DNA from 3 places in the Streptomyces sp. NBC_01275 genome. Region 3 is predicted to be linked to each of the others. Evidence: riboswitches for the same ligand, from Rfam matches in the RefSeq annotation. Region 3 holds a riboswitch; each other region holds the start of a gene.
What was found. Region 3 has a riboswitch for cobalamin ahead of OG562_RS31775 (ABC transporter substrate-binding protein). Riboswitches for the same ligand answer to the same signal wherever they lie in the genome.
Positions count from the first base shown of each region.

Region 1: another riboswitch for cobalamin. It lies ahead of OG562_RS28725 (ribonucleoside-diphosphate reductase subunit alpha); the one in region 3 lies ahead of OG562_RS31775 (ABC transporter substrate-binding protein).
Region 2: another riboswitch for cobalamin. It lies ahead of OG562_RS08650 (cobalamin biosynthesis protein); the one in region 3 lies ahead of OG562_RS31775 (ABC transporter substrate-binding protein).

Region 1 covers NZ_JAPEOZ010000001.1:6,457,725-6,467,857, forward strand. Annotated here, with positions in the region: gene OG562_RS28725 (ribonucleoside-diphosphate reductase subunit alpha) at 1-1,944, opposite strand, end outside; cobalamin riboswitch at 2,070-2,212, opposite strand; gene OG562_RS28730 (GNAT family N-acetyltransferase) at 2,248-2,754, opposite strand; gene mctP (monocarboxylate uptake permease MctP) at 2,880-4,505, opposite strand; gene OG562_RS28740 (DUF3311 domain-containing protein) at 4,502-4,777, opposite strand; gene OG562_RS28745 (GntR family transcriptional regulator) at 4,892-5,656, opposite strand; gene OG562_RS28750 (extracellular solute-binding protein) at 6,044-7,327, shown strand; gene OG562_RS28755 (carbohydrate ABC transporter permease) at 7,435-8,421, shown strand; gene OG562_RS28760 (carbohydrate ABC transporter permease) at 8,418-9,254, shown strand; gene OG562_RS28765 (glycoside hydrolase family 3 protein) at 9,264-10,133, shown strand, end outside.
Region 2 covers NZ_JAPEOZ010000001.1:2,009,072-2,019,204, forward strand. Annotated here, with positions in the region: gene OG562_RS08620 (hypothetical protein) at 1-1,324, opposite strand, end outside; gene OG562_RS08625 (alpha/beta hydrolase) at 1,552-2,709, opposite strand; gene OG562_RS08630 (class II aldolase/adducin family protein) at 3,093-3,911, opposite strand; gene OG562_RS08635 (lysozyme) at 4,106-4,861, shown strand; gene OG562_RS08640 (inorganic phosphate transporter) at 5,015-6,268, shown strand; gene OG562_RS08645 (hypothetical protein) at 6,303-6,524, shown strand; cobalamin riboswitch at 6,653-6,795, shown strand; gene OG562_RS08650 (cobalamin biosynthesis protein) at 6,907-7,893, shown strand; gene OG562_RS08655 (cobyric acid synthase) at 7,890-9,398, shown strand; gene cobN (cobaltochelatase subunit CobN) at 9,395-10,133, shown strand, end outside.
Region 3 covers NZ_JAPEOZ010000001.1:7,146,749-7,156,881, forward strand. Annotated here, with positions in the region: gene OG562_RS31765 (hypothetical protein) at 1-76, shown strand, start outside; gene metE (5-methyltetrahydropteroyltriglutamate--homocysteine S-methyltransferase) at 143-2,461, opposite strand; cobalamin riboswitch at 2,627-2,857, opposite strand; cobalamin riboswitch at 3,053-3,266, shown strand; gene OG562_RS31775 (ABC transporter substrate-binding protein) at 3,356-4,432, shown strand; gene OG562_RS31780 (iron ABC transporter permease) at 4,429-5,442, shown strand; partial or broken gene OG562_RS31785 (ABC transporter ATP-binding protein) at 5,439-6,215, shown strand; gene OG562_RS31790 (class I SAM-dependent methyltransferase) at 6,376-7,071, opposite strand; gene OG562_RS31795 (hypothetical protein) at 7,101-7,334, opposite strand; gene OG562_RS31800 (diaminobutyrate--2-oxoglutarate transaminase family protein) at 7,567-9,213, shown strand; gene OG562_RS31805 (IucA/IucC family siderophore biosynthesis protein) at 9,600-10,133, shown strand, end outside.

The DNA.
Region 1 (10,133 bases), 690 kb from region 3:
CACCAGGTACGAGTTGACCTGGAGGAACTCCCCGGACAGCGTCTCGCGCTTGAACAGGTTGGACACCTGCGGCTCGATGCACTCGTAGACGCCCGCGATGGAGGCGATGGTGGCGGTGGGCGCGATGGCGAGCAGCAGGGAGTTGCGCATGCCGGTGTTCGCGATGCGCGCGCGCAGGGCCGCCCAGCGCTCCGGCCAGGTGAACTCGACGCCGTAGTGGTCCGGGTGCAGCACGCCCCTGGCCGTCCGGGTCTTCTCCCAGGCCGGCAGCGGGCCGTTGCGCTCGGCCAGGTCGGCGGAGGCCTCGTACGCGGCGAGCATGATGCGCTCGGCGATCCGGGTGGACAGGGCCTTGGCCTCGGCGGAGTCGAAGGGCAGCCGCAGCTTGAAGAAGACGTCCTGCAGGCCCATCGCGCCCAGGCCCACCGGCCGCCAGCGGGCGTTGGAGCGGCCCGCCTGCTCGGTCGGGTAGAAGTTGATGTCGACGACCCGGTCGAGGAAGGTGACGGCCGTGCGGACGGTCTCGTCCAGCCGCTCCCAGTCGATGTCGCCGGTCGTCGTGTCGACGAACGCGCCGAGGTTCACCGAACCCAGGTTGCAGACCGCCGTCTCCCCGTCGTCGGTGACCTCCAGGATCTCCGTGCAGAGGTTGGAGGAGTGGACGACGTGACCGGGCTCGGCCGTCTGGTTGGCGGTGCGGTTGGCCGCGTCCTTGAAGGTCATCCAGCCGTTGCCGGTCTGCGCGAGGGTGCGCATCATCCGGCCGTAGAGGTCGCGGGCGGCGATGGTCTTCTTCGCGAGCCCGTCGGCCTCGGCCTTGCGGTAGGCGGCCTCGAACTCCGCGCCCCACAGGTCGACCAGCTCGGGCACGTCCGACGGCGAGAACAGCGACCACTGCTCGTCCGCGTTCACCCGCCGCATGAACTCGTCCGGGATCCAGTGCGCGAGGTTCAGGTTGTGCGTACGGCGGGCGTCCTCGCCGGTGTTGTCGCGCAGCTCCAGGAACTCCTCGATGTCGGAGTGCCAGGTCTCCAGGTAGACCGCGGCCGCGCCCTTGCGCCGACCGCCCTGGTTCACGGCGGCGACCGAGGCGTCCAGCGTCTTCAGGAACGGCACGATGCCGTTGGAGTGCCCGTTCGTGCCGCGGATCAGCGAACCGCGGCTGCGGATCCGGGAGTACGACAGACCGATGCCGCCGGCGTGCTTGGAGAGGCGGGCGACCTGGTGGTAGCGGTCGTAGATGGAGTCCAGCTCGTCCAGCGGGGAGTCGAGGAGGTAGCAGGACGACATCTGGGGGTGCCGGGTGCCGGAGTTGAAGAGGGTGGGGGAGGACGGGAGGTAGTCGAGGCGGCTCATGAGCCGGTAGAGGGCCGCGACCTCGTCCAGAGCGCGTGACGTGTCGTCTTCCGCGAGGCCGGAGGCGACGCGCAGCAGGAAGTGCTGGGGCGTCTCGACGACCTTGCGGGTGAGGGGGTGGCGCAGGAGGTAGCGGCTGTGCAGGGTGCGCAGGCCGAAGTAGCCGAAGCGGTCGTCGGCCAGCGGGTCCACCAGGGCGTCGAGGCGGGCCGCGTGCAGCCGGACGAAGTCGGCGGTGCGGTCGGCGATCAGGCCCTCGCGGTGGCCGACGGCGACGGACTGCGTGAACGACGTGACGCCCTGGGAGGCGGCCTCGGCGGCGACGCTGATCGTCAGCAGCCGGGCGGCCAGCTTCGAGTACGCGGGGTCGTCGGAGATCAGACCGGCGGCCGCCTCCGTGGCCAGCTCGCGCAGCTCCGACTCGTCCGCCCGCGCGGACCGTCCCCGCAGGGCGGCGGCGGCGACCCGGCCGGGGTCCGCGTCGGGGAGGTCGGCGGTCAGCTCGGTCAGGGTCCGCAGCAGCGCGGTACCGGGACCGTCGGTCTCCAGCTGGGTGACTGAAGCCGGTTCGGCTGGCGCGATGGTCACGTGGGGCTCTCCCTCGCTCGGCAGCGGGCCTGGCGGAGGGCAGGGGGCAGCACACGAGCGCGCGGGGCGTCGCGTCCACCGGCCCACTCCACGAGGCCCGGACGTCAGAGCACCCGGACCGGATGGGCCGGGCGCGTGCTGTCGGCAGGTCCTCGGACTGACACAAGCGTGCAGATGCACGCAAGTACACCGTTGCGGGACAGTTCCGGATTTGCACCGGATTCCCCTGCGGCGACAGCGAGCACGAGCATACATCTTGTGCCGGGCTGTCGTGCCACCCCCAGATGTTGTGTCGCGCCGGTTTCAGAGCGTCAACTGGTAGGCGAGGAGAGTGATGTCGTCCAGCTGCGGCAAGGGATTCCAGTCCCGCTCTGGCGTACGGACGAAGCCGAGGCGTTCGTAGATGCGGTGGGCGGTGCGCATGGTGCGCTGGGTCGACAGAACGACGGCCGTGCAGCCCGCCGTGGCCCGTGCGCGGTCGAGGCATGCGCGTACGAGGGCCTCGCCGGCGCCTCTGCCACGGGCCTCGCGCGCGACCGCGAGCATCCGGATCTCGGCCTCGCCGGAGCGGGCGATGTCCGCCATGGGGCCGCCCGAGGAGACGAAGGCGACCCCGCCGAGGAGGGCGTCGCCCGCCACGGCGACCAGGACCTCGGCGGCGGCCGCCCGCCGGGCGACGTTCCTCAGTTCGCCGAGGTACTCGTCGCTCTCGCCGAAGTCGAGGAGCCCGTCCTCGAGATAGGCCTGGGCGGTGATCTCGCCCAGGGCCGGGTACTCGTCGGGCGCTGCCCGCCGGATGACGATGTCCATGGGACCGAGTGTGCCGGACGGGCACGACGACGGGCCGCCGGGTTCTCCCCGGCGGCCCGTGATCGCGTGCGGATGGTCAGTGCATGCGGATGGTCAGTGCGTGCGGAAGGAGTGCATGCGGATGGTCAGTGCGAGGCTCCCGCGGTCGCCGGGGGCAGGTCCGCCTGGACGCCGGGGTCGCCCGCGTCCGCCGTGTAGTCCTCCGGGCGGGTCTCGTCGATGCCCTCGGGGGCCTTCGCCGCCTTCAGGGCGAAGGTGAGGACCACGGTGACGGCGACGTTGAGGAGGAACGCCGTCAGGCCGATGTAGCCGATCTCTCCGAGGCCGGGGATCTCCTTCGACGAGCCGCCGAAGTGCTTCTGGGTCGGGGAGGCCACGCCGTACGCGGCGACCGTGCCGTAGATCATGCCGACCGCCCAGCCGGCGAGCAGCGCCCAGCGGTGGAACCAGCGGGTGAAGAGGCCGCCGACCAGGGCCGGGAAGGTCTGCAGGATCCAGATGCCGCCCAGCAGCTGGAAGTTGATGGCGACCGTCTTGTCCATGGTGAGGACGAAGGCCAGCGCGCCCACCTTCACCAGGAGCGAGACCAGCTTGGAGACCTTGGTCTCCTGCGCCGGCGTGGCGTCCGGCTTGATGAAGTCCTTGTAGATGTTGCGGGTGAAGAGATTCGCGGCAGCGATCGACATGATGGCGGCCGGGACGAGCGCGCCGATGCCGATCGCGGCGAAGGCCACGCCCGCGAACCAGTCCGGGAACATGTCCTCGAACAGCTGCGGGATCGCCAGCTGCCCGTTGGTGACCTTGACCCCGGCCGCGATCGCCATGAACCCCAGCAGGGCCAGCAGGCCGAGCATGAGGGAGTACAGCGGCAGGATCGTGGTGTTGCGGCGGATCACCTCACGGCTCCTGGACGACAGCGTCGCCGTGATGGAGTGCGGGTACATGAAGAGCGCGAGCGCGGAGCCCAGCGCCAGCGTGGCGTACGTCCACTGGCCCGGCTCGGCCGGGGCGAGCGCGCCGCGCGGCTTCCCGGTCGCCGGGTTGGTCTGGCTGAACGCCTCGCCCGCCTTGGCGAAGATGTCGTCGAACCCGCCGAGCTTGATCGGGATGTAGATGATCGCCACCGCGATGACGATGTAGATCAGCGTGTCCTTCACGAACGCGATCAGCGCGGGGGCCCGCAGCCCCGACGAGTAGGTGTACGCCGCCAGCACGCCGAAGGCGATCAGCAGCGGCAGGTCCTTCACGAACCAGTTCGTGTCCTCGCCGCCGCCGACGCCCATCACGTCGAGCACGGCCTGGATGCCGACCAGTTGGAGCGCGATGTACGGCATGGTCGCGAGGATGCCGGTGACGGCGACCGCCAGCGACAGCCCCTTCGACCCCCAGCGTCCGCGTACGAAGTCCGACGTCGTCACGTACCCGTGCTTGTGCGACACCGACCACAGGCGGGGCAGGAACGTGAAGATCAGCGGGTAGACGAGGATCGTGTACGGGACCGCGAAGAAGCCCGCCGCGCCCGCCGCGTAGATCGCCGCCGGCACGGCGACGAAGGTGTACGCCGTGTACAGGTCGCCGCCGAGCAGGAACCAGGTGACCCAGGTGCCGAACGACCGGCCGCCCAGCCCCCATTCGTCGAGGCTGTCGTTGTCGGCCCTGCGCCAGCGCGCGGCGAGGAAGCCCATGACCGTGACGGCCAGAAAGAAGAAGATGAAGACGGCGAGCGCGACGCCGTTCACGCCGTCCTTCACTCCGACGCACCACCCTTCGCGGAAGCGGAGGCCGCACGTCCGCGCTGGTCACGCTGCCAGAGCTTGTACGCGGTCACCGTGAGCGCGGCGGAGAGAGGCACCCACAGCATCTGGTACCAGTAGAAGAAGGGGATCCCGATGAACGCCGGATCCACCTTCGCGTACGAGCCCACCCACAGCATCGCCACGAACGGCGCGAGCAGACAGAGGCCGATGACGACGCGCACAGGCGTCACCACCGGCTCCTTGGGCACTTCCTGGGCGTCTGACATCGGCGGCTCCGTCCCCTCACTGATCGCCTTGATCACTGTTGTAATGCGCAGGCAATGTAAGTGACGGATAAGCGGAGCGGAAGACCCCCTGCCCGGTGGGCCTACTCGGTGGGCCTACTCGGTGGGCCGCTTCAGCCGGGCCACGAACTTGTACCGGTCCCCCCGGTACACCGACCGCACCCACTCCACCGGCTGGCCGTCCTTGTCCAGCGAGTGCCGGGACAGCATCAGCATCGGCAGGCCCACGTCGGTGCCGAGCAGACCCGCCTCGCGCGGGGTGGCCAGCGAGGTCTCGATGGTCTCCTCCGCCTCGGCGAGCCGGACGTCGTAGACCTCGGCGAGGGCGGTGTACAGGGACGTGTACTTGACCAGCGACCTGCGCAGGGCCGGGAAGCGCTTGGCGCTGAGGTGGGTCGTCTCTATGGCCATCGGCTCGCCGTTGGCCATGCGCAGGCGCTCGATGCGCAGGACGCGGCCGCCGGCGGTGATGTCGAGCAGGTCGGCGAGCCGGTCGTCGGCGGTGATGTAGCCGACGTCCAGGAGCTGCGAGGTGGGTTCGAGGCCCTGGGCGCGCATGTCCTCGGTGTAGGAGGTGAGTTGGAGCGCCTGGGAGACCTTCGGCTTGGCGACGAAGGTGCCCTTGCCCTGGATGCGCTCCAGGCGGCCCTCGACCACCAGTTCCTGAAGTGCCTGGCGCACGGTGGTGCGCGAGGTGTCGAATTCGGCCGCCAGCGTCCGCTCCGGCGGGACCGGGGTGCCGGGCGACTGCGTCTCCGTCATGTCGAGGAGATGTTTCTTCAGGCGGTAGTACTTGGGCACACGCGCGGTACGGACGGTCGCCCCACCCTCGTTCTCCGCACTGCTGACGTCGGTGCTCATGGCCTGCCTTCCCGGCTGCGGGTGCCGAAATGGCCGACACGCCGTCGGCCGCGGCTCACATCGTGGCACGGACGCGGCGCTGTTCGCCCCGCCGTTCCGTGATCCCCTCTGTATACCGTCGCAGCCTTTGCTGGTCTAGTCCACCAAGGCAAGTGGTCTACCGGGCCGGCACCCCTTCGGGGTCGATGTTTTCGAGGGTTTCTTACTTAAAGGTTCTTGCATATGTAGGTCCCATAACAGCTGGTCGGAGGGGATTCGGCCACTCTTGACAGACCTATTGGTCTGAGCCAAGCTCTGCCCACTGGTCTACACCATTGGTCCAGGTCCGGGTCCCGGCCTGTGGGCGGGGGGTGTGGCATCTGGTGTGGCATCCCTGAGGAGGGTGGCGTGAAGCGCAAGCTGATAGCCGCGATCGGTATCGCGGGCATGATGGTCTCCATCGCGGCGTGCGGGGGCGACAAGGACAGTGGCGGCTCGGACAAGGGCGCGGACGCCAAGGAGCTGACGGTCTGGCTCACCGTCGACGCCCAGAACAACTGGCCCGAGCTGGTGAAGGCCGCCGACGCGGCGGTCACGAAGGCGCACCCCGGCGTCAAGATCACCCACGAGTACTACGGCTGGCCCGACAAGAACACCAAGCTCGACGCGGTCCTTGCCACCGACAAGGTCCCCGACGTGGTCGAGATGGGCAACACCGAGATGCTCGGCTACATGGTCAAGGGCGCCTTCGCCTCCCTCGACGCGTCGAAGTTCGACAACTCCTCCGCCTGGCTGGACGGCCTCAAGGCCTCCGTGACCTACGACGGCAAGACCTACGGCGTCCCGTACTACGCCGGCGGCCGCGTCGCCAACTGGCGCAAGGACCTCTTCGCCTCGGTCGGCGTGAAGTCGACGCCCAAGACCTACGCGGAGCTCACCGCCGCCCTGGACAAGGTGCAGAAGAAGGAGGGCGACAAGTTCTCCGCCTGGTACCAGCCCACCCGCGACTGGTACGCGGCCATGTCCTTCGTCTACGACGCCGGCGGCTCGATCGCCGTCGAGTCGGGCGGCCAGTGGAAGGCCAACCTCTCCTCGCCCGAGTCCCTCAAGGGGCTCAACGAGTTCAAGGACGTCGTCGACAAGTACATGCACGGCGACAAGACCAAGGACGAGTCCGACCGCTACATCGTCTACGGCCAGGGCAAGTCCGGCATGATCTTCGCCCCCGCCTGGGAGGGCGCGACCGCCGCGACGAAGGAGAACGACAAGACCGGCAAGCTCGCCGGCAACGTCGAGAACTTCGTGATGCCCGGCCCGTCCGGCAAGAACCTCCCCGTCTTCCTGGGCGGCTCCGACCTCGCCGTCCCGGTGAAGTCCGACGCACAGGCCCTCGCCGCCGAGTGGATCAACGCCTTCACCGGACCCTCCGGCCAGAAGGGCCTGATCGCCAAGGGCAACCTGCCCAACAACAAGACCGACCTCGCGACCCTCAAGAACGACCCCGCGACGGCCGTCCCGGCCACCGCCGCCGAGTCCAACTGGTTCGTCCCGATGGCCCCCGGCTGGGGCCAGGTCGAGAAGGCCCAGGTCCTGCAGACCATGCTGCAGAGCATCGGCACCGGCAAGCAGTCGGTCGAGGCCGCCGCCAAGACCGCGGACGCCGCGATCGACAAGGTCATCAACACGAAGTGACCTGGCGGCAGGGCCCCGTCGACCCCCGGGGGATTTCCGGGGACGGGGCCCTGCCCCTCGTAGGCCCGCACGACCGTACGACCCGAGGGACCGCTGAGGAGCGCGCGATGAGTGCCGCAGACACCACCACCCCTGCCAAGCTGCCGCCGCCGAGGTCGGCCCCGCCGCCGCCGGCGCCGAAGCGGCCACGCGTGCGGCGGACCTCCGGCGCCGCCGCGGTCCCCTGGCTGCTGCTCGCCCCCTGTCTGCTCGTCCTCGCGCTGGTGATGGGCTATCCGCTGGTCCGGCTGGTCACCCTGTCCTTCCAGAAGTTCGGGCAGTCCCAGCTGTGGGGTTTCCAGCCGGCCGAGTCGGTCGGGTTCGACAACTTCGCGGGCGTGCTCGACGACGGCGAGTTCTGGCAGGTCGTCGTCCGCACGATCGTCTTCGCGGCCGGCTGCGTGATCTTCACGATGGTCGCCGGCATGCTGATCGCCCTGCTGCTCCAGCGGGTCTCCGGCTGGGTGAAGACCCTCGTCAACATCGCCCTGGTGGCCAGCTGGGGCATGCCCGTCATCGTCGCCACCACCGTCTTCAAGTGGCTGTTCGACGCCGACTACGGCATCCTCAACGCGGTCCTCAGCAAGCTGCCCGGCGTCGAGCTGATCGGCCACAACTGGTTCGCCAGCGGACCGCAGGGCCTCGCCGTCATCATGCTCCTGGTCGTCTGGGGCGCGGTGCCCTTCGTGGTCATCACCCTCAGCGCCGGCCTCACCCAGGTCCCCGCCGAACTGGAGGAGGCCGCCCGCCTCGACGGCGCCGGCGCCTGGGGCGTCTTCCGGTACGTCACCCTGCCCATCCTCAAGCCGATCATCGTGATGCTCACGACCCTGTCGGTCATCTGGGACATGGGCGTCTTCCCGCAGGTCTTCGTGATGCGCAACGGACATCCCGAGGCCGAGTTCCAGCTCCTGACGACGTACTCCTACGACCGCGCCTTCGTCGTCAACGACTACGGGCAGGGCTCGGCGATCGCCCTCATCACCGTGCTGCTGCTGCTCGGCGTGGTCGCCGTCTACATGCGTCAGATGCTGAAGATCGGAGAGGTCGAATGAGCACGGTTTCCGCTCCGAGGCGGCCGAAGTTCGGCTGGAACCTTCTCGGCCTCCTCGTCTTCGCCGTCGCCGGCTTCCCCGTCTACTGGATGCTGAACACCGCGTTCAAGCCGGCCAAGGACGCCATCGACCCGGACCCCAGCCTGCTGCCGACGGGGCTCACGCTCTCCAACTTCCGCCGCGCGCTGGACATCGCCGACTTCTGGGGTCCGGTCGGCCGCAGCCTGACCGTCTCCCTGGCGGTCGTCGCGATCGGCGTGGTCGTCGGCATGCTGGCCGCCCTCGCCATCTCCCGGTTCGCCTTCCGCGGCCGCAAGATCGTGATCGTGGGCATCCTCGCGGTCCAGATGGTCCCGCTGGTCGCCATGATCATCCCGGTCTTCCTGCTCCTGAACGACCTGGACCAGTACGACAAGCTCTCCGGTCTGATCATCACCTATCTGACCTTCATCCTCCCCTTCACGGTGTGGACCCTGCGCGGCTTCATCGTCAACATCCCGAAGGAGCTGGAGGAGGCCGCGATGGTCGACGGCTGCAGCCGCACCGGCGCGTTCGTCCGGGTCGTCTTCCCGCTGCTGGCCCCCGGCATGGTCGCCACCTCGGTCTACGCCTTCATCCAGGCCTGGAACGAGTACCTGTACGCCCTGATGCTGCTCAGCCAGAAGAACCAGACCGCGACCGTCTGGCTCGGCAACTTCACCACCAAGCACGGCACCGAGTACGCCCCGATGATGGCCGGCGCCACCATGATGGCCGTGCCGATCGTCGTCCTCTTCCTCCTCGTCCAGCGCAAGATGGCCGCGGGCCTGACCGCGGGCGCCGTGAAGGGATAACGCCCCCCGATGACGACTTTCGCCAGCGGCACAGACACACTGACGCGCGACGCCCTGACGGTCCTGCAACCCGGCTTCCCCGGCACCACCGCCCCCGACTGGCTGCTGCGCCGCCTCGGTGAGGGCCTGGCCTCGGTCGGCCTGTTCGGCCGCAACATCGCCTCGCCCGAACAGCTCGCCGCCCTGACCGCCCAGTTGCGCACGGAACGCGACGACGTCCTGGTCGCGATCGACGAGGAGGGCGGCGACGTCACGCGCCTGGAGGTGCGCACCGGCTCCAGCTTCCCCGGCAACCACGCGCTGGGCGCGGTGGACGACGTGGAGCTGACCCGCCAGGTCGCCCACGAACTGGGCCGCCGCCTCGCCGAGTGCGGGGTCAACCTCAACTGGGCCCCGTCCGCGGACGTCAACTCCAACCCCGCCAACCCGGTCATCGGCGTCCGCTCCTTCGGCGCCGACCCCGGCCTGGTCGCCCGCCACACCGCCGCCTACGTCGCCGGCCTGCAGTCGGCGGGCGTGGCGGCCTGCACCAAGCACTTCCCGGGCCACGGCGACACGGCCGTCGACTCCCACCACGCGCTCCCGCGCATCGACGTCCCGGCCGAGGCCCTGGCGGACCGCGAGCTGATCCCCTTCCACGCGGCCATCGGAGCCGGCAGCCGGGCGATCATGAGCGCGCACATCCTGGTCCCGGCCCTGGACCCGACCCACCCGGCGACGCTCTCCCGCCGTGTCCTGACCACCCTCCTGCGCGAGGAGCTCGGCTACGACGGCCTCATCGTCACCGACGGCATCGAGATGCAGGCCGTCGCCGCGACCTACGGAATCGAGCGGGGCAGCGTCCTCGCGATCGCCGCGGGCGCCGACGCCATCTGCGTG
Region 2 (10,133 bases), 5.1 Mb from region 3:
GCCCCACGGCCCGCACCTCGGCCAGCAGCGCGGGCACGGTCGGCTGCAGTGCGGACTCCAGGTGGCGCACGAGCATGGGAGCCTCGCCGTGGTCGGCGACGGCGGCGGCGGTGTCGACCCAGAGCCAGGTGGCCTCTTTGCGGGTGAGGACCTCGTGCGCGTCCTCGGGGTCGACGCCGTCGTGCTCGGCGAGCCAGAGCAGGGCGTACGGGCGCAGGGCCGAGTCGTCGACGACGGCGCGGACGTCGGGCTCGGCCGGGGCGCCGACGACGCGCAGCGCCTCGAAGGCGAGGCCGCGCAGCAGGGCGTCCTCGCCGCGGGCGGCCGCCAGCAGCTCGTTGACGGCGCTGCCGACGGTGCGGGCGGCGAGCCAGGCGCGGTACTCGGCGCGGGCCGCGTTCGGGCGGAGCTGGGCGCAGCCGCGGAGCATGTCCTCGGCGGCCTGCTCGATGTTCCCGGCGGGGCTCTGCGCGGCGACGCAGATCTGCTCCAGCTTGACCCAGACCGCCCAGCTGCCCAGGGGCGTGAGGGTGGCGTGGCCGTCGCCGCAGGTGAGCGCGCCCACGGCGGCGAGGGCGTGCAGGGCCCAGTCGAGGAGGGGGGCGAGCTCGGCGTCCCGCGCGGGCTCGGCCGGCTCGGTGTCGACGGGGGGCACGGCGGCGGGCTCGGCGGGTTCGGTGCCGGCGCCGTAGGGGACCTCGCAGCGCGCGGTGCGCAGTTCGGTGACGCGCTGGCGCAGCAGGTCCAGGAGCTGGTCGACGGGGACGGGCCCGGCGGACAGCTGGAGGAAGGAGAGCACCTGGGGCATGGCCGAGACGACCTCGGCGACGGCGGCGGGCTCTTCCTCGGCGGGTTCCGCGGAGGCGAGCGACCAGGCGTCGAAGAGGGCGACCCAGCCGCGCAGGACGGCGCTGTCGTCGCGGTTCCAGGCGCGCAGTCGCCATCCGGGGCGTGCGCTGTCGCCGTGCACCTCGACGAGACCGGCGAGGCGGGCGGTGTCCCAGTCTGCGCGGATCTGGGCCGGTGTCAGGCCCAGATCGCTCGCCGCGCGTTCGGCGGTCGCGTCGGAGAGGGTGGCCTTGCCGTCGTCGGTCGCCGCGTCGCGGCCGGGGCCGAGGGCGTTGTCGGCCCAGCGGGCGACACGCGCCGCCGAGGCCAGTCCGGAGCGCGCCATTCTGGCCAGCTCCGCGGGTGCCGGGGTGCCCTCCGGCGGGCGGGGTGCGGGGCGGCGCGAGCGCCGCTCGTTCACAGCTGAGGGGGCGGCGGCCAGGGGTCGCGGGCGGACGAGTCGAAGCCTGGAGTCGCGCGGGATACGGGACGTCACGGGTGCAGTCTTCCGGTTGACGGTCCGAAAACCCAAACGGAATGTCACGGCGGGCTACGGGACTGGCCAAGGCACGGGGTGCGGAGAGGGGCGAGGAGGCGTGTTCAGGCCAGTGGTACGGGCTTAAACGGAACCTTGGCGACCGGTCCGGGCCGGTTCGCCGACGGGGGCTGCGGCGAGGTCGGCGGCGAGTAGCGGCAAGGCCAGTGGCGAGGTCAGTGGCGAGGTCAGCTCAGGGGGGTCAGGAAGCGGCGCAGGGATTCTTCGTAGGGGGCGGGGTCGGCGTTCCACATCGCGCTGTGCGGGGCGCGCGGAACGGCGTGGAGGGTGACCAGGTCGGGGCGGCGGTCGGCGAGGCGACGGGAGGCCTGCCAGGGGGCCACGGCGTCGTCGGGGCCGTGGAAGATCAGGGTCGGGACCTTCAGCCGGGCCGGGTCGGCGGCCGCGAGACCGCCGTGATCGTCACGGCCGCTTCGGCCGCTTCGGCCGCCGTGCAGCCCGGTGCGGCCCTGGGCGGCGCGGACGGCGAGCGGCAGCAGCGCGCCCGGGGTGTGCCGGGCGGAGGCGAGGGCGCGCAGCGTCGCCTGCCAGTCGAGGACCGGCGAGTCCAGCACGAGCCCCGAGACCAGGTCGCGCAGCCCCGAGTCGGCGGCGGCGCGCAGGGCCATGGCGGCGCCGGTGGACCAGCCGAACAGGACGACGCGTTCGGCGCCGTGACGCACGGCGTAGCGCATCGCCGCGTCGACGTCGCGCCACTCGGTCGCGCCGAGGTGGTTCAGGCCGTCCGGGGGGCGCGGGGCGCCGAGGTCTCCGCGGTAGGCGAGGGCGAGGACCGGGAAGCGGCGGCGGTGCAGGAAGCCCAGGACGTTCAGGGCGTGCTCCCGGGTGGCGCCCAGGCCGTGCACGACGATCACCCAGGTGCGCCGGGCGCCGGGCACGAACCAGGCGGGCAGCGCGCCGAGCTCGCCGGGCACGTCGACGTCGGCGTGGTCGAGGCCGAGGGCGGCGCTCGGGCTGCCGACGTACAGGTTCGGGGTGAGCCAGACCGAGTCGCCGGGGTCGAGGCTGCCGTGGGTGACGCGCTCCAGGCGGCGTACGACGGTGTCGGCGGAGTGCGCCGCGTGGGCCAGGACGGGCCCGACGACCGCGTGGGAGCCGTCGCCGGACAGGCCGTAGGTGCCGGGGCGCAGGGCGGCGAGGGCGCGGGTGAGCGTGACCTGCCCCGCGGCGGTGCCGTGCACGGTGAGCCGGGGCTCGGTGGGCAGGGGCCGGCCGGGCGGCGCCTTGAGCGCGGCGTCGCTGGCGAACCGGCCGGCGGCGACACTGGCGGCGCCGGCGGCGAGGGCTGCGGTGACGGCGGCGGCCGTCGCGGTGACAGTGCGCACCCGTCCAGTGTCCTGGCCATCCCTCGGACCGGCCAGTGGTGGAGCGACTCGGGGTGACGCGCGGCAGGGCGCGGGGGTGGTGTCGGGGTTGCGTCGGGGTTGCGTGTAGGGGGCTCGGCGCCCCCGGTTCGGGCCCTCGGGGTCGGTCGCGGCCGGTCGGCGTCGCGGTCAGCGGGGTGGTCGGCGACGGCGGGTCGCGGTCGGGGCGGGAGGGGCGGTCAGTCATGGGCGGTCGCCATCGCGGCCGGAAGGGGCAGACAGCCACGGCCGATCACCGTCGCGGCCGGAAGGTCAGTCGGCGACGGGCATCCGCCATCGCAGCCAGCCAGCCAGCCAGCCAGCCAGCCAGCCATGATCAGCCTCCATCGCGGCTCGAAACGCGGTCAGTCGCCCGCGCCCTCGCCCGCACCCTCGCCGCCGCCAGCGCCCTCGCCCGCGCCCGCGCCCGCGCCCTCGGACGAAGGCTTCTGCCCGTACCCCCGCAGTCGCTCCCCCGCCTCCGCCACCTGTTCCTCCGTCAGGAGGGTCGGGGTTCGGTCCGGGAGGGACGAGGCCGTGAGCCAGAGGCGGCACATCCACTCCAGCTGGGCCGTGCGGTCGTAGGCCTGGTCGAGGGTGGCGCCGTAGGTGAGGGTGCCGTGGTTCTGGAGCAGGCAGCCGGTGCGGTCGGCGAGGGCGCGGAGCATGTTCTCGGCCAACTCCTGGGTGCCGTACGTCGCGTAGGGGGCGACCCGGACGGGGCCGCCGAGGGCGCCCGCCATGTAGTGGACGCGGGGCAGCTCGGTGACGAGGGTCGAGACGGCGGTGGCGTGCACGGCGTGGGTGTGGACGACGGCGCGGGCGTCGGTGGTGCGGTAGACGGCGAGGTGCATGGGCAGTTCGCTCGTCGGGACCAGCGTGCCGAGCACCTGTCGGCCGGACAGGTCGACGCCGGTCACGTCCGCCGGGGCGAGCCGGTCGTAGGGCACGCCCGACGGGGTGACCAGCACGGTGTCGCCGACACGGACGGAGACGTTGCCGGAGGTGCCGACGACCAGTCCGTCGGCCACGGTGCGGCGGGCCGTCGCGACGAGCGCCTCCCAGGCCCGCGCCTCCGCCACGCCCACCCGGCCCTCCACGCCCACGCCCTCCATGCCCTCCACGCCCTGTACGCCGTCCCGGGAGTCCCGGGCTTCTCCCTGATCACGTCGCTGCTCAGCCATGCCGCGATCCTGCCAGCAGGGGCCGTGGCCCGTCGTCGCCCGCGGACACGGTGGGCGCATATCGGCGTACATCATCTGGTCCAGGTGATTGGCCGGGTATCGACCGGCATCCACCGATCCGGCCGGATCTTCCCCTAGCCTCTGGGGCGTTCGTCGTGCACACCGTCGCGCACGCCGCCGTTCCGGGGGAAACCATGGCCCACACCCGTACCTCCGCCCGTGCCCGCCTCTGGGCGGTCCTGCTCGTGGCGCTCGCCGCGGCAGGAACCGCGCTGGCCGATCCGCCCGCGGCCACCGCGGCCGTGGCGGCGGAGCAGCCGAGAGGGCACGACGTCTCCTCCCACCAGAGGGCCGTCGACTGGGAGGCGGCGAAGGCCGCCGGGGCCACGTTCGTCTACGTCAAGGCGACCGAGTCCACCGCCTACCGCAACCCGTACTTCGGCCCGCAGTTCGACGGCGCCGGAGCCGCCGGACTGGTACGCGGCGCGTACCACTTCGCGCGCCCGGACCAGGGCCCGGGCGAGGCGCAGGCGGCGTTCTTCGTACACAACGGGGGCGGCTGGAGCGCCGACGGCAGGACGCTGCCGCCCGCGCTGGACGTCGAGTACAACCCGTACGACGCGCGGCGTCCGTGCTACGGCCTGAGCAGGGCGGGGACGGTGGCCTGGATCAGGGCGTTCAGCGACGAGGTGAACCGGCTCACCGGCCGCCGCCCGGTGATCTACACGACCACCCACTGGTGGAACGCCTGCACGGGCGGCAGCGGCGCCTTCGCCGCAGACCACGCGCTGTGGATCGCCCGCCACGGGTCGGCGGACGCCGGGACGCTGCCCGCCGGTTGGTCGTCGTGGACCTTCTGGCAGTACGCCGACAGGGGCGGTCTGCCGGGTGACCAGAATCTCTTCAACGGCTCCGCGGGACAGCTGGCGAGGTTCGCCCGGGGCGCCTAGCCGTGCGGCAGTTGGGCCGCCGCCGGGCCGCCGATCCGGGCGTGGCGTCAAACCCTTCATCAAGACACCGCGAAGCCCGCCCCAGTTCATCTTCCGTTCACCCAGGTTGCCTACGGTCAACCAACCAATGACCTCGAACGATTGCCTGGGTAAATGGAAAACTTCTCGCTGATCCTCGCGATTGTGGTAATCACCGCACTCGCGTTCGATTTCACGAACGGTTTTCATGACACCGCCAACGCGATGGCCACGACCATCTCGACCGGTGCGCTCAAGCCCAAGGTCGCGGTGGCCATGTCCGCCGTGCTCAACCTTGTGGGCGCCTTTCTCTCGGTGGAGGTCGCCAACACGATCTCCAAGGGTCTCGTCGACGAGACCGGCATCCGTCCCGAGGTCATCTTCGCCGCCCTCGTCGGCGCGATCCTCTGGAACCTGCTGACCTGGCTGGTGGGTCTGCCCTCCAGCTCCTCGCACGCCCTGATGGGCGGTCTGATCGGCGCGACCATCGCCTCGGCCGGCACCGGCGCGGTCCACGGTGACGTGCTGGTCACCAAGGTCCTGATCCCGGCGATCGCGGCCCCGATCGTCGCGGGCGTGGCGGCGATGCTCGCCACCCGCCTCTCCTACACCCTCGGCAAGAAGGCCGACGGCAAGGCTGCGGCGAAGGGCTACCGCACGGGCCAGATCGCCTCGGCCGGCCTGGTCTCCCTCGCCCACGGCACCAACGACGCGCAGAAGACGATGGGCATCATCACCCTCGCCCTGGTCGCCGGCGGCGCCGTGGCCCCCGACTCCGACCCGCCCACCTGGGTCATCCTCTCGGCCGGCATGGCCATCGCGCTCGGCACCTACCTCGGCGGCTGGCGCATCATCCGCACCATGGGCAAGGGCCTGACCGACCTTCAGCCGCAGCAGGGCTTCGCCGCCCAGACCAGTGCGGCGACCGTCATCCTGGCCTCCTCCCACCTCGGCTTCTCCCTCTCCACCACGCACTCCGTCTCCGGTTCGGTGATGGGCGCGGGCCTCGGCCGCAAGGGCGGGGTGGTCCGCTGGTCGACGGCGACCCGGATGTTCGTGGCCTGGGGGCTGACGCTGCCGGCGGCGGCCCTGGTGGGCGCGCTCGCCGAGTCGGTGACGGACCTCGGCGACTGGGGCACGGCCGTCGTCGCGGCCTTCCTGATCGCCTCCAGCGCGGCGATCTGGAAGATCTCCCGGCGCGAGGTCGTGGACGCGTCGAACGTCGTCGAGGCCGAGGAGCCGCCGGGTGTGGTCACCACGGCGATCGCGGCCGTGACCCCGCCGCCCACGGGCACGGTCACCGACGACCTGACGGCCACCATCCTGTCCCCGGCCGCCGAGTCGACCGCTCCCGCAGCGCCCGCCGCCCCGCCGGCCGCGGCCGTCTGAGCCCGCGCCCCCGGTACGAAGGAAGAGAAGCAGTATGAAGATCGACTGGGCAGCCCTGGGCTCCGTCTTCGGCGTCAGCCTCGTGGTCACGGTGGGCGTCGTCGCCCTGTTCACCCTCGGCATCATGGGCCTGTCGCGTCAGGAACGCGCCGCCGAGCAGGGCGGCTCGGCCGCCCTCGCGGTGACCGGCGCGTACGCCTGCTTCGCGGCGTGCGCGGCGGCGGTGGCGTACGGGATCTCGCTGATCGTGGCCTGACGGGTCATCTCGAGCACTGAGGGGTGCGGGACGGATCGCCGTCCCGCACCCCTCTTTCGTGGCCTCGCGAACCACCCCTGTGTGGGGCTCAGCACACTCCAGCCTCGCAGGTCAACAGCAAGTTGACGGCCCTTCCGGGCCCGTGGTGGACTGCCGGAGCCATGTACGGCGGCTGGAGAGGAAACCGGTGTGAATCCGGTGCGGTCCCGCCACTGTCACCGGGGTAGAAAGCCCCGGGAGCCAGGAACTCTCACCGCCGGTCTCGTCGAACCAGGGCGTGGACACCCTGAGTGAGGACATATCGCCATGCTCGGCTGCCGTTCGAGGACCAGTCCCGGCTCGCACCCCGCCCCCGCCCCCGCCCCCACCGTCGGCTGACCCGGTGCGTGCCGATCGCGTCTACGCGTACGGCGCCGCCGCCGGCCTCCTCTGCGACCTGCTCCTGGGCGATCCGCGCCGGGGACATCCGGTCGCCGCGTTCGGCCGGGCCGCGGGCGCCGTGGAGCGGGTGCTGTGGCGGGACCACCGCGGGTGGGGCGCGCTGCACACCGCGGTGTGCGCCGGCGGCGCGGTGACCCTGGGGGCCCTCGCCGCCCGGGTCGTACGCGCCTCCCCCGCCGCCTCCGTCGCCCTCACCGGCGCGGCCGCCTGGGCCGTCGTCGGCGGGACCTCCCTCGCCCGCGAGGCCCGGGCCATCGGGCAGGCCCTCGACGCGGGGGACGTCGAGACGGCGCGGGCGCGGCTGCCGCATCTGTGCGGGCGGGATCCGCAGTCCCTGGACGCCGACGGGATCGCCCGCGCCGTCGTCGAGTCCGTCGCCGAGAACACCTCGGACGCGGTCGTGGGCGCGCTGGTGTGGGGCGGGGTGGCCGGGGTGCCGGGGCTGCTCGGGTTCCGGGCCGTCAACACCCTGGACGCCATGGTCGGGCACCGGTCCGCCCGTCACCGACGCTACGGGTGGGCGTCCGCGCGCCTCGACGACCTCGCCGGCTGGCCGGGGGCGCGGCTGACCGCCGTCCTCGCGGCCGTCGCCGGGGACGATCCGCGAGGTGCGGTACGGGCCTGGCGCGCCGACGCCCGCAAGCACCCCAGCCCCAACGCCGGGCCCGTGGAGGCGTCCTTCGCGGGCGCGCTCGGGGTACGGCTGGGCGGGACCCTGTCGTACGGGGGCCGGGTCGAGCACCGGCCCGTGCTCAACGGGGCGGCGGGACGCGCCGTCGTCGTCCACGACATCGAACGCGCCGCCCGGCTCTCCCGCCGCGTCGGCCTGCTCGCGCTCGGCGTCACGGTCGCCGCGCGCACGGTCGCCGCGCGCACCGTCGCCGCGCGCCTCGACTCGAAGGTCCGGCTGAAGGGGCGTACGTCATGAGCGGTGGGCTGTTGGTCGCCGGCACCACCTCCGACGCCGGCAAGAGCGTCGTCACGGCCGGGATCTGCCGGTGGCTGGTGCGGCAGGGGGTGAAGGTCGCGCCGTTCAAGGCGCAGAACATGTCGCTCAACTCGTTCGTGACGCGGGAGGGCGCGGAGATCGGGCGGGCGCAGGCCATGCAGGCGCAGGCCTGCCGCATCGAGCCGACCGCGCTGATGAACCCCGTGCTGCTCAAGCCCGGCGGCGAGCAGAGCAGTCAGGTCGTGCTGCTCGGGAAGCCCGTCGGGGAGATGAGCGCACGCGGCTATCACGGAGGGCGGCAGCAGAGACTCCTCAACACCGTTCTCGAGTCTCTCGCCGAGCTGCGGGCCACGTATGACGCGGTGATCTGCGAGGGGGCGGGCAGCCCGGCCGAGATCAACCTGCGGCGGACCGACATCGTGAACATGGGGATCGCGCGGGGCGCCCGGCTCCCCGTGCTCGTCGTCGGCGACATCGACCGCGGGGGCGTCTTCGCCTCCTTCTTCGGCACGGTCGCCCTTCTCTCCCCCGAGGACCAGGAGCTGGTCGCCGGGTTCCTCGTCAACAAGTTCCGGGGAGACGTCAGCCTCCTGGAACCCGGGCTCGACATGCTGCACGGGCTCACCGGACGGCGGACGTACGGCGTGCTGCCGTTCCGGCACGGGCTCGGGATCGACGAGGAGGACGGGCTTCGGGTGTCGCTGCGCGGGACCGTGCGGGAGTCGAACGTCTCCCCGCCCGTCGGCGAGGACGTCCTGCGGGTCGCCGTCTGCGCGGTCCCCCTCCTGTCCAACTTCACCGACGTGGACGCCCTGGCCGCCGAGCCCGGCGTCGTCGTGCGGTTCGTGGACCGGCCCGAGGAGCTCGCCGACGCCGACCTCGTCGTCGTCCCCGGCACCCGGGGCACGGTCCGGGCCCTGGAGTGGCTGCGCGAACGCGGCCTGGCCGAGGCCCTGATGCGCAGGGCCGCCGAGGGCCGGCCGATCCTCGGCGTCTGCGGCGGCTTCCAGATCCTCGGCGAGCACATCGAGGACGAGGTCGAGAGCCGGCAGGGGCACGTGGAAGGGCTGGGGCTCCTTCCGGTCCGGGTGCGGTTCGCCCGGGAGAAGACCCTCACCCGGCCGGTGGGGGAAGCCCTCGGCGAGGCCGTCGAGGGGTACGAGATCCACCACGGGGTCGCCGAGATCCTGGGCGGAGCCGCCTTCCTGGACGGCTGCCGGGTCGGACAGACCTGGGGCACGCACTGGCACGGCTCGCTGGAGTCGGACGGCTTCCGGCGCGCTTTCCTGCGCGAGGTCGCGGCCGCCGCGGGCCGCCGTTTCACGCCGGCCGCCGACACCTCGTTCGCCGCGCTGCGCGAGGAGCAGCTCGACCGGCTCGGCGACCTGATCGAACAGCACGCGGACACCGACGCGCTCTGGCGGCTCATCGAGTCGGGCGCGCCGCAAGGACTGCCTTTCATTCCACCGGGAGCGCCCGCATGAGCACAGTGTTGTTGTTGTCGACCGCCGACACGGATCTGCTGGCGGCCCGGGCCGCCTCCGGCGCCGCGTACCGGATCGGCAACCCGACCCGCGTCGACGTCGCGACGGAGCTGCCCGCGCTGCTCGACGGCGCAGACCTCGCCGTCGTACGGCTGCTCGGCGGGAAGCGGGCCTGGGAGGACGGGCTGGCCGCGCTGAAGGCGTCGGGCGTGCCGACGGTGCTGCTGGGCGGCGAGACCGTGCCGGACGCGGAGTTGATGGCCGAGTCGTCGGCGCCGGCCGGTGTCGTGGCGGAGGCGCTGCGCTATCTCGTCGAGGGCGGTCCCGCCAACCTCACCGAGCTGGCCCGGTTCCTGTCCGACACCGTGCTGCTGACCGGCGAGGGCTTCCTGGAGCCGCAGCAGATGCCGGAGTACGGCGTCCACGGCGAGCGTGCCGTCGTCGACGGGCGGCCGACCGTCGGCGTGCTCTTCTACCGGGCCCACGAGCTGAGCGGCAACACCGGCTTCGTGGACACCCTGTGCGACGCGATCGAGTCGAAGGGCGCCAACGCCCTTCCCGTGTACTGCGGTTCGCTGCGCGGCGCGGACTCCGGGCTGTACGAGATCCTCGGCAGGACCGACGCCCTCGTCGCCACCGTCCTCGCCGCCGGCGGCACGCACGCCTCGCAGGCCTCGGCCGGCGGCGACGAGGAGGCCTGGGACATCGGCGCCCTCGCCGACCTCGACGTGCCGG
Region 3 (10,133 bases):
TGCGGGCAACGACGCCGACTGCCTGCGCCGCGCGCTCGCGGAACTGCTGCGCCGCCACCGCGACCTGGCCTCCTGAACCACCACGGCGATGCGGGCCGGGGCGGACGGCGTCCGCCGCCCCGGCCCGTCGGAGGCGTCCGGGTCAGGAGGCGGGCAGCTCGCCGCGGACCGTGCGGGCCGCGGCGACCAGGTTCTCCAGGGACGCGCGGGTCTCCGGCCAGCCGCGGGTCTTCAGCCCGCAGTCGGGGTTGACCCACAGACGCTCGGCGGGGATCGCCTCCAGACCGGTGCGGAGCAGTGCGGCGGCCTCCCCGGCGCTCGGCACACGCGGGGAGTGGATGTCGTACACGCCGGGTCCGGCCTCCCGCGGGTAGCCGTGCGCGGCGAGTTCGCGGGCGACCTGCATGTGCGAGCGGGCGGCCTCCAGGCTGATGACGTCCGCGTCGAGGTCGTCGATCGCCTGCACGATGTCACCGAACTCGGCGTAGCACATGTGCGTGTGGATCTGCGTGTCCGGCCGCACCCCGCTGGTGCTGAGCCGGAACGCCTCCGTGGCCCAGGCCAGATAGCCGGCGTGGTCGGCGGCGCGCAGCGGCAGCGTCTCGCGCAGCGCGGGTTCGTCCACCTGGATGACCGAAGTCCCGGCCGCCTCCAGGTCGTTCACCTCCTCGCGCAGGGCGAGCGCGACCTGGCGGGCGGTGTCGCCGAGGGGCTGGTCGTCGCGGACGAAGGACCAGGCGAGCATGGTGACGGGCCCGGTGAGCATGCCCTTGACCGGCTTCTCGGTGAGCGACTGGGCATACGTCGTCCAGCGCACCGTCATCGGCTCGGGGCGGGAGATGTCGCCGGCCAGGATCGGCGGGCGGACGTAACGGGTGCCGTAGGACTGGACCCAGCCGTGCTGCGTGGCGAGGTAGCCGACGAGCTGCTCGGCGAAGTACTGGACCATGTCGTTGCGTTCGGGCTCGCCGTGCACCAGGACGTCCAGGCCGGCCTTCTCCTGGAAGGAGACGACCTCCTGGATCTCCGCCCTGACGCGGTCCTCGTAGCCGGCCGTGTCGATCCGGCCCGCGCGCAGGTCGGCACGGGCGGTGCGCAGTTCGCCGGTCTGCGGGAAGGAGCCGATGGTGGTGGTCGGCAGCAGGGGCAGGCCCAGGTGGGCGCGCTGGGCCGCGGTCCGCTCGCCGTAGGGCTGGGAACGGCGGGCGTCGGTCTCGGTGACCGCGCCGGTGCGGGCGCGGACGGCCGGGTCGCGGGTGATGAGGGAGTGCGCGCGGGAGGCGAGGTCGGCCCGGTTCGCGGCGAGTTCGGCGGCGATCGCGCCGGTGCCGAGGGTCAAACCCTTGGCGAGGGTGACGATCTCGGCGGTCTTCTGCCGGGCGAAGGCCAGCCAGCGCAGGATCTGCGGCTCGACGTCCCGTTCGGCCGCGCTGTCGAGGGGCACGTGCAGCAGGGAGCAGGACGCCGACACGTCGACCCGGGCGGCGAGACCCAGCAGGGTGCCGAGGACGGCCAGGGACTTCTCCAGGTCGTTCACCCAGATGTTGCGGCCGTTGACGACACCGGCGACCAGGCGTTTGCCGGGCAGTCCGCCGACGGCGGCGAGCGCGTCCAGGTTCGCGGCGGCCGACTCCGTGAAGTCCAGCGCCAGTCCCTCGACGGGGGCTTTGGCGAGCACGGGCAGCGCGTCGCCGAGCCGGTCGAAGTAGGAGGCGACCAGCAGTCGCGGCCGGTCGGTGAGCGCGCCGAGGGCGCGGTAGACGCGGGCGGTGGCGTTCAGCTCGGCGGGGGTACGGTCCTGGACGAGGGCGGGCTCGTCGAGCTGCACCCACTCGGCGCCGGCCGCGCGCAGATCGGCGAGGACCTCGGCGTACACGGGCAGCAGCCGGTCGAGCAGGGTCAGGGGCTCGAAGTCAGCGGCCACGCCGGGCGCGGGCTTGGCGAGCAGCAGGTAGGTGACCGGGCCGACCAGCACCGGGCGGGCGCTCAGCCCGAGGGCGAGGGCCTCCTTCAACTCGGCGACCTGCTTGGCGGAGTCGGCCGTGAAGATCGTGTCCGGGCCCAACTCGGGCACCAGGTAGTGGTAGTTGGTGTCGAACCACTTGGTCATCTCCAGCGGCGCGACGTCCTGCGTGCCGCGTGCCATCGCGAAGTACCCGTCGAGCGGGTCGGCGGCGACGGCGTCGCGGTGGCGGGCGGGGATCGCGCCGACCATGACGGTGGTGTCCAGGACATGGTCGTAGTACGAGAAGTCGCCGGTCGGGACCTCGTCGACGCCGGCCTCGGCCAGCTGCCGCCAGTTCGTGCGGCGCAGTTCGGCGGCGGTGGCCCGGAGGGCGTCGGCGGTGCCGCGGCCCTTCCAGTAGCCCTCGATCGCCTTCTTCAGTTCCCGGCTCCGTCCCTGGCGGGGGTAGCCGTACACGGTGGCCCGTGCTGCCGTGGCTGCGGGCTTGGTGGTCACGGAGATCTCCTTCGCGAGATGAATCCCTGAGATCCCGGCGACGGGACGCGAGCGCGACGGGGTGACGGATCGGGCGGAGACGACATCGCACGGCAAGCCGCGGTCGTCCGCCTGACATGTACGCCGACCCGCCCACGAGGTCACCGGGATGTCCGTGCGCGAGTCGTACGCGTACGGGCAGTTGGCAGGTCTTCGGACTCGCGGGCACGTCCTCGTCGTTCACCGAGGAGGACACCTACTGGCCGTCGCTTCCCAGACCCCGTTCGTCGGGTCCAGTGCGTAAGACGGCGGTCGTTCCCGCTCACCGCTGCGGGGCAGTCCCGGATTCCCACCGGGTTCCCTCTTGCGACGCATCCCGCCTGGCGGACGGGGCGAACCAGCTGCACCGGCCAGCCTAGGGGGCCGTCCGGCGATACGACGGGTCACGTCCGGCATTCGGATGGTGACGAGGGACACGGGAGGGGCACGTGTGGAACATCCGCAGGGCGGGAGATGCCCCGGCAACGACCTTCCTGCCCGTGAACCCGTGAACCCGTGTACCTGTGAACCCGTGTACCGGTGAACCCCATGACGGGAGCCGATGGTTGATCTTGATACTTTGTTGGGGCCAGTCGTGCCACATCCGAGGCCAGGGAATCCGGTGGGAATCCGGAACTGACGCGCAGCGGTGAGGGGGACGGGCGGGGCACTCGACGCCACTGGAGCGACGCGGGCCGGCCGAAGGAGCCGGTGTGCAACGCGCCGGGAAGGCGCTCCGTCCGGACGAACCCGAGTCCGAAGACCTGCTGGCGCCTTCCCGCTGCGGGCCTGCTGCGAACCATGCTTCGAGTCGGCTTCGAGCGAGGAGGACCTCCGTAGGCCAGGCTCCGCGTATCGAGCCCCGACAGGCAAGGCATGCCCGTGCTGCGTACCGTCCCCGTCCCCCTCCGCCGTACCGCCGTCCTCGTCCTCGCGCCCGTCCTGCTGCTGACAGCGTGCGGCGGCTCCGACGGAGACCGTTCCGACGGGGACCGTTCCGGCGGCGAGGCGGCGGCGTCCGCCGCCGGCTTCCCGCTCACCCTCGACAACTGCGGGCACCAGGTCACTGTGAAGTCGGCCCCTCAGCGGGTCGTCTCCCTCAACCAGGGCACCACGGAGATCCTGCTCTCCCTCGGCCTCGGCGACCGTATGGCCGGCACCGCCACCTGGACCGACCCGGTGCTCAAGGGACTGGAGAAGGCGAACGCGTCCGTGCCGCGCCTCGCCGACAACGCCCCCTCCTTCGAGAAGGTCCTCGACGCCGAACCCGACTTCGTCACCTCCTCGTTCGTCTCCACCCTCGGCAAGGGCGGCGTCGCCACCCGCGAGCAGTTCGAGAAGCTGGGCGTGCCCACGTACGTCTCCCCGTCCGACTGCGCCGCCGGCAAGGACAACGACAGCGGCGGCGACGGCTCGCGCAGCACACCGCTCACCCTCGACGCCGTATACGACGAGATACGCGACCTGGCTCGCGCCCTGGGCGTCGAGACGCGCGGCGACGCACTCGTCGCCCGGCTGAAGGAGCGGGTGCGCAAGGCCACCGACGGCCTGGACGCCTCCGATGCCTCCCTCATGTACTGGTTCGCCAACTCCCAGTCGCCCTACCTGGCCGGCTGCTGCGGCGCGCCCGGCGCGATCACCCGGGCCGTCGGCGCACGGAACGCCTTCTCCGACACTCACGACGAGTGGCCCCAGATCAACTGGGAGACCGTCGCCGACCGCGACCCCGACGTCATCGTCCTCGGCGACCTGACCCGCAAGTCCCAGACCGCGGAGACCGCCAAGGCCAAGATCGGCTTCCTGGAGTCCAACCCCGCCACCCGCAACCTCACCGCCGTCAGGAAGAAGCGGTACATCCTGCTCAGCGGCCAGGCGCTGAACCCCTCCATCCGCACCGTCGAAGGGATCGAGCAGGTCGCCGCCGGCCTGCGCGACCTCGGACTCGCCAAGTGAGCCCGCGCAGCCTGCTGCTGACGGGCGGCGGGCTCGCGGCACTGGCCCTCTCCGTGGCCGCCGCCGTGACCATCGGCCCCGCCGACATCTCCACCGCCGACGTGTGGGCGTCGGTCGCCTCCCACCTCGGCGGCGGCGAGAGCACACTCGCCCCGCTGCGGGACGGCATCGTCTGGAACCTGCGGATGCCCCGGACGCTGCTGGCCGCAGTCTGCGGCGCCGGGCTCGCGCTGTGCGGCGCGGTCATGCAGTCCCTGCTGCGCAACCCGCTCGCCGACCCGTTCGTGCTCGGCGTCTCCTCCGGGGCCTCCACGGGCGCGGTCGCCGTCGTGGTGCTCGGCGTCGGCGGTGGGGCCCTGTCGCTGTCGGCGGGCGCGTTCGTCGGCGCGCTGCTCTCCTTCGGCCTGGTCATGCTGCTCAGCCACAGCCTCGGCGCGAGCATGGACCGGGTGGTGCTGTCCGGGGTGGCGGCCATGCAGCTCTTCTCCGCGCTGACCTCCTTCATAGTGCTGACCTCGGCGGACGCCGAGACCACCAAGGGCGTGCTGTTCTGGCTGCTCGGCTCGCTTTCGGGGGCCGACTGGGGCCAGGTGCTGCTGTGCGCACCGGCCCTGGCCGTCGTCCTCGTCGTCTGCCTCGGATACGCCACCACCCTGGACGCGTTCGCCTTCGGCGAGGAGGCGGCCGCCGGCCTCGGCGTGAACGTCTCCCGCGCCCGCCTGATCCTGCTCTGCGCCACGGCGCTGCTCACCGCCGTCCTCGTCAGCTGCGCCGGGGCGATCGGCTTCGTCGGCCTGGTCCTGCCGCACGTCACCCGCGCGCTCACCGGCTCCGGGCACGCCCGGTTGCTGCCCGTCACGGCACTGACCGGAGCCGTCTTCCTGGTCTGGGTGGACACCCTCGCCCGCACCGTCGTCGATCCGCAGGAGGTGCCGGTGGGCGTGGTGACGTCCCTGATCGGCGTACCGGCGTTCGTGGTCGTGCTCCATCGAGGCCGGTGGAAGACATGAGCGCCCCCTGCCCGGACAGCGGCCTGCGCGCGGACCGGGTCGGTCGCCGCACCGACGGCCGGCTCATCGTCGACGGTGCCACCCTCGTCCTGCGCCCCGGCGAGACCGTCGGCCTGCTCGGCCCCAACGGCTCCGGCAAGTCGACGTTGCTGCGCCTGCTCGCCGGCGTCCTGGCCACCTCGGCCGGAGTCGTCACCCTGGACGGCCGGCCCCTGCCCGAGGTCGGCCGCCGTGCCACCGCCCGCCGTATCGCCACCGTCGAGCAGCACACCCACACCCAGACCGAACTGACCGTCCGCGACGTCGTCGCCCTCGGCCGCATCCCCCACCGACGCGCCTGGTCACCGGCGTCGGCCGCCGACGCCCGCGCCGTCGCCGAGGCCCTGGAACGCACCGGGCTGACCGAACGGGCCGCCCAGTCCTGGCACACCCTCTCCGGCGGCGAACGCCAACGCGCCCAGATCGCCCGCGCCCTCGCCCAGGAACCCCGCGAACTCCTGCTCGACGAGCCGACCAACCACCTGGACATCCAGCACCAGTTGGACCTGCTCGACCTGATCGCCGACCTCCCCGTCACCACCGTGATCGCCCTGCACGACCTCAACCTCGCCGCGATGTACTGCGACCGCCTCCTCGTCCTCGACACCGGCCACACCGTCGCCGAGGGCGCCCCCGCCGACATCCTCACCCCGGCCCTCATCAAGAAGGTCTACGGCGTCCACGCCGAGGTGACCCACGAACCCGGCCATCCGGTGATTCGGTTCGTGCGGAGGACGGGCGGGAGGCGCGGGGAGGATGGGGTGGGCAAGGAGGATGGGGTGGGCAAGGAGGATGGGGAGTGCGGGAAGAGGGGGGAGCGCGCGGAGGGCGGGAGACGCGGGAAGAGCGGGGAGCGCGAGGACCGCTCCCTCACGGCCGACGGACTTGACGGCTTCATGGCCGACGGAGCCTGACGGCCAGGAACACCGGGGAGTTGTGGGTCTTGTCGTATCGACGCGGATCGATCAGCCGAGCCTCCTCCGTGGCCCGCGGCTCCACCAGCTCCTCCAACACGAACCCGGCGCCGAGCAGTTCACCGAGGAACCCCTCCAGCGTCATCCGCCAGTACCTGACGGCGAATCCCTCACCGAACGGAAGCTCGACGCGACCATCGGCGAAGTAGGAACCACCCACGTAGTTCCAGTCACTGGTGGGGTGGGTCGTGGAGACGAGCAGGGTGCCGCCGGGCCGCAGAACGCGCCGAATCTCGGCGAGCAACTCCCCGCGTGCGTCGATGTGGTGATAGACGAGGGCCATCACCGCCAGATCGAACGACCGGTCCTCCAGAAAGACCAGCGGCTCCTCCAGATCGTGGTGGTGCAGGACCGCGCCGTCTCCGAGCCGCTCCCGCGCGACGCGCAGCAGGCTTTCGCCGGCCTCGACGCCGACGACCTGTGAGGCGCCTCGATCCAGCAGTTCGGCGGCGTAGTGGCCCGCTCCGCATCCAAGGTCCAGCACCCGTGATCCGTTCACGTCACCGGCCAGCCTCAGCATGGCCGGGCGATCGGTGTGCGCGTTGTAGGCGCTGTCCGTGGCGTTGGCGGCGAACTGCTCGCCCATCTCACCGTGGTAGGCGGTCTCGGCTCTCATCGAGTCATCCTCGCAGCGTCGGACCCTGCTCAGGACGTCGCGGCGAAGGCGTCCATGCCGGTGAGTCCGACTGAAAGCCGCCACAGCCGCGCCGCCTGCTCGGGATCCGTCGCATGGTCGCGAGCCCCGCCCGTGAGGTCGCCCCCGCTCCAGGGCTCCACGATGCATCCGGCGTCGATCTGCTCCTGCCGGGGGGATGTGACCCCCGACGCCGTACTCCGGGCTCCGAAGCCCGATTCCGTCTTCTGCCGAGCTGTGGTCATGCGGCGACGCTGCGAATCGAACCGCACTCGAAGCCAAGGCGCGGACTCCTGGTGCGCGATCTCGAGACAACCCGTGACCAGGTTTGGGACAACCCGTAACCCGGTCGGCGCTCGGCGGTTGGTAGCGGTGGGGGGTCTGCTGTCTGCGTCCGGCCCTCCCCAGCGGGAGAACAGGAGTCGTGCCGTGACCGAGCCTGTGCCCAAGGAGGCCTCCGAGGGCCGTTCCACCGGTGTGCCCGTTGCCGGGACCGCCGCCGCAGTCGTCGGAGTCCCGACGGGCCGACGTCCCGCGCACGAGGGCATCCTGCGACGCCAGTCGTCCCGCGAGTCCGCCGCCCGTACCTATGCGCGGGCCCTGCCCATCGTGCCGGTACGGGCCCGCGGACTGACCATCGAGGGCGCGGACGGCCGTCGTTACCTCGACTGTCTCTCCGGCGCCGGCACGCTCGCGCTCGGCCACAACCACCCCGTGGTACTGGAGGCCATCCGCAAGGTTCTCGACTCGGGCGCGCCCCTTCACGTCCTCGACCTCGCGACCCCCGTCAAGGACGCCTTCATCACCGAACTGTTCCGCACCCTGCCGTCCGGCCTCGCCGACCACGCGCGCGTGCAGTTCTGCGGACCGGCCGGCACGGACGCCGTGGAGGCGGCGCTCAAACTGGTCCGAGCCGCCACCGGTCGTACGGGCGTCCTGGCGTTCACCGGCGCCTACCACGGCATGACCGCCGGCTCCCTCGAAGCCTCCGGCGGCGCCTTCGACGTACGAGTGGCGCGTCTGCCGTACCCGCAGGACTACCGCTGTCCGTTCGGCATCGGAGGCGAGCGCGGCGCCGAACTCGCCGCCCGCTGGACCGAATCCCTCCTCGACGACCCCAAGTCGGGCGTACGGGAGCCTGCCGGGATGATCCTCGAACCCGTGCAGGGGGAGGGCGGGGTGATCCCCGCACCGGACGCCTGGACGCGCCGCATGCGGCAGATCACGGCCGACCGCTCCATCCCGCTGATCGCCGACGAGGTCCAGACGGGCGTCGGCCGGACCGGTGCCTTCTGGGCCGTGGAACACAGCGGGATCACCCCCGATGTGATGGTCCTGTCCAAGGCCATCGGCGGCAGCCTGCCCCTGGCCGTCGTCGTCTACCGCGACGACCTCGACGTCTGGGAACCCGGCGCCCACGCGGGCACCTTCCGCGGCAACCAACTCGCCATGGCCGCCGGCACGGCCACCCTCGCCTACGTCCGCGAGAACGGCCTCGCCGACCGTGCGGCCACCCTCGGAGCCCATCTGCTGCGCCGCCTCCGCCACCTCGCGGAGGGCTTCCCGTGCATCGGAGACGTCCGGGGACGCGGGCTGATGATCGGCATCGAGATGGTGGACCCGACGGGGAAGCGCGGAAACGGCTTCGGCGAGCCGATCGGACACGGAGGCATCAGATACGGCGATGAGGGCCCGGCGGGAGCTTCGGCAAGGCATGCCGGGGTGGGCGGAACCACCCCCCTGAGCCCTCCTCGTACGGATCACGGAAGCAACGGCTCCCCGGCGTTCGCCGCTCACACCGCTCACTCTGCCCATGGCCCGTACCCTGCCGCCCCGGAACTGGCCGTCGCCGTCCAGCGGGAGTGCCTGCGGCGCGGCCTGATCGTCGAACTCGGCGGCCGCCACGCGAGCGTCGTACGCCTGCTTCCGCCGCTGACGATCACCGACGAACAAGTGGCCGCGGTACTCGACCGACTCGCGGACGCGATGGAAGCGGTGGCTCGCGATCACGCCGATCACGGCGACCGCGCAGGCCACAGCGCCGGGGATCGCCAGGGTGACCGGACGAACCGGACGCCCCGGCAACGCAGTTGGCGCGGCGACGGCACCGACGGACCGGGTTAGCCCAGGCAGGCACCCCATCCGCACGTCCCCCGAACCTGTGCGTACACCGCCGCCACCGCGGGACCGAACCCGGTCACCCCCGCCGAGGCCGGCTGTCCTTCCGCGAAGCCGGACGCCCACCGACGCGGCGGCCCTCACGCAGCCCGGCACCCACCGCCGCCCTGTCCCACCGCACCGCCGACCGAACCGGCCCCACCACACCAGGAACGACCTTGACCAGCTCCCCACAGCCCGCCGACTCTCCCGCTCCCGCCTCAGCCGTCGCTCCCACACAAGCGTCCACCTCCTCCGTCCCGTCCGTTCTTGTCACTGCCACCGTCTCGGTCCCGCACCAGTCGGCAGACGTCTCCCACGCCGAACCGTCGCCCCACGCCACAGCCGACCTCCTGGACCATCCCGACCCGCACACGGCGGCCCAGGCAGCGGCCGTGGAGAACCTGCTGCGCTGCTGGGTACGAGAGACCGGCCTGCCCGCCCCCAGCGACGGCGCCCTCGACGTACCGCTGCCCGCCAGCGGCACCGCGCTGCTGGTCCCCGTCCTCTACTGGTCCGCCACGGGCTGGCACCGTTTCGGACTCCCGCGCCTGGCCGACGCTCCCGAGCAGTCCCCACCGGCCGACGCCGTCACCGCCGCAGCCCTGCTGTCCCGCGAGGCGCTCGGCGCACACGGCACGGCGGCTCAGCCGGCCCTCGCCCTGGACCACGCCCTCGCCCCCGCAACCGGCGAAGGCGTCGACCTGGTCGCCCGCGTCGCCGACTCCCTGCGTCGCACCGCGGTCTTCATCCGCGAGCGCCGGAAGTGCCCCGCCGACGCGCCCGACCTGTTTCTGGCCGCCGAACAGGCGCTGTTGCTCGGACACCCCCTGCACCCGACCCCGAAGAGCCGAGAAGGCCTCTCGGATGCCGAAGCGCGCCTGTAC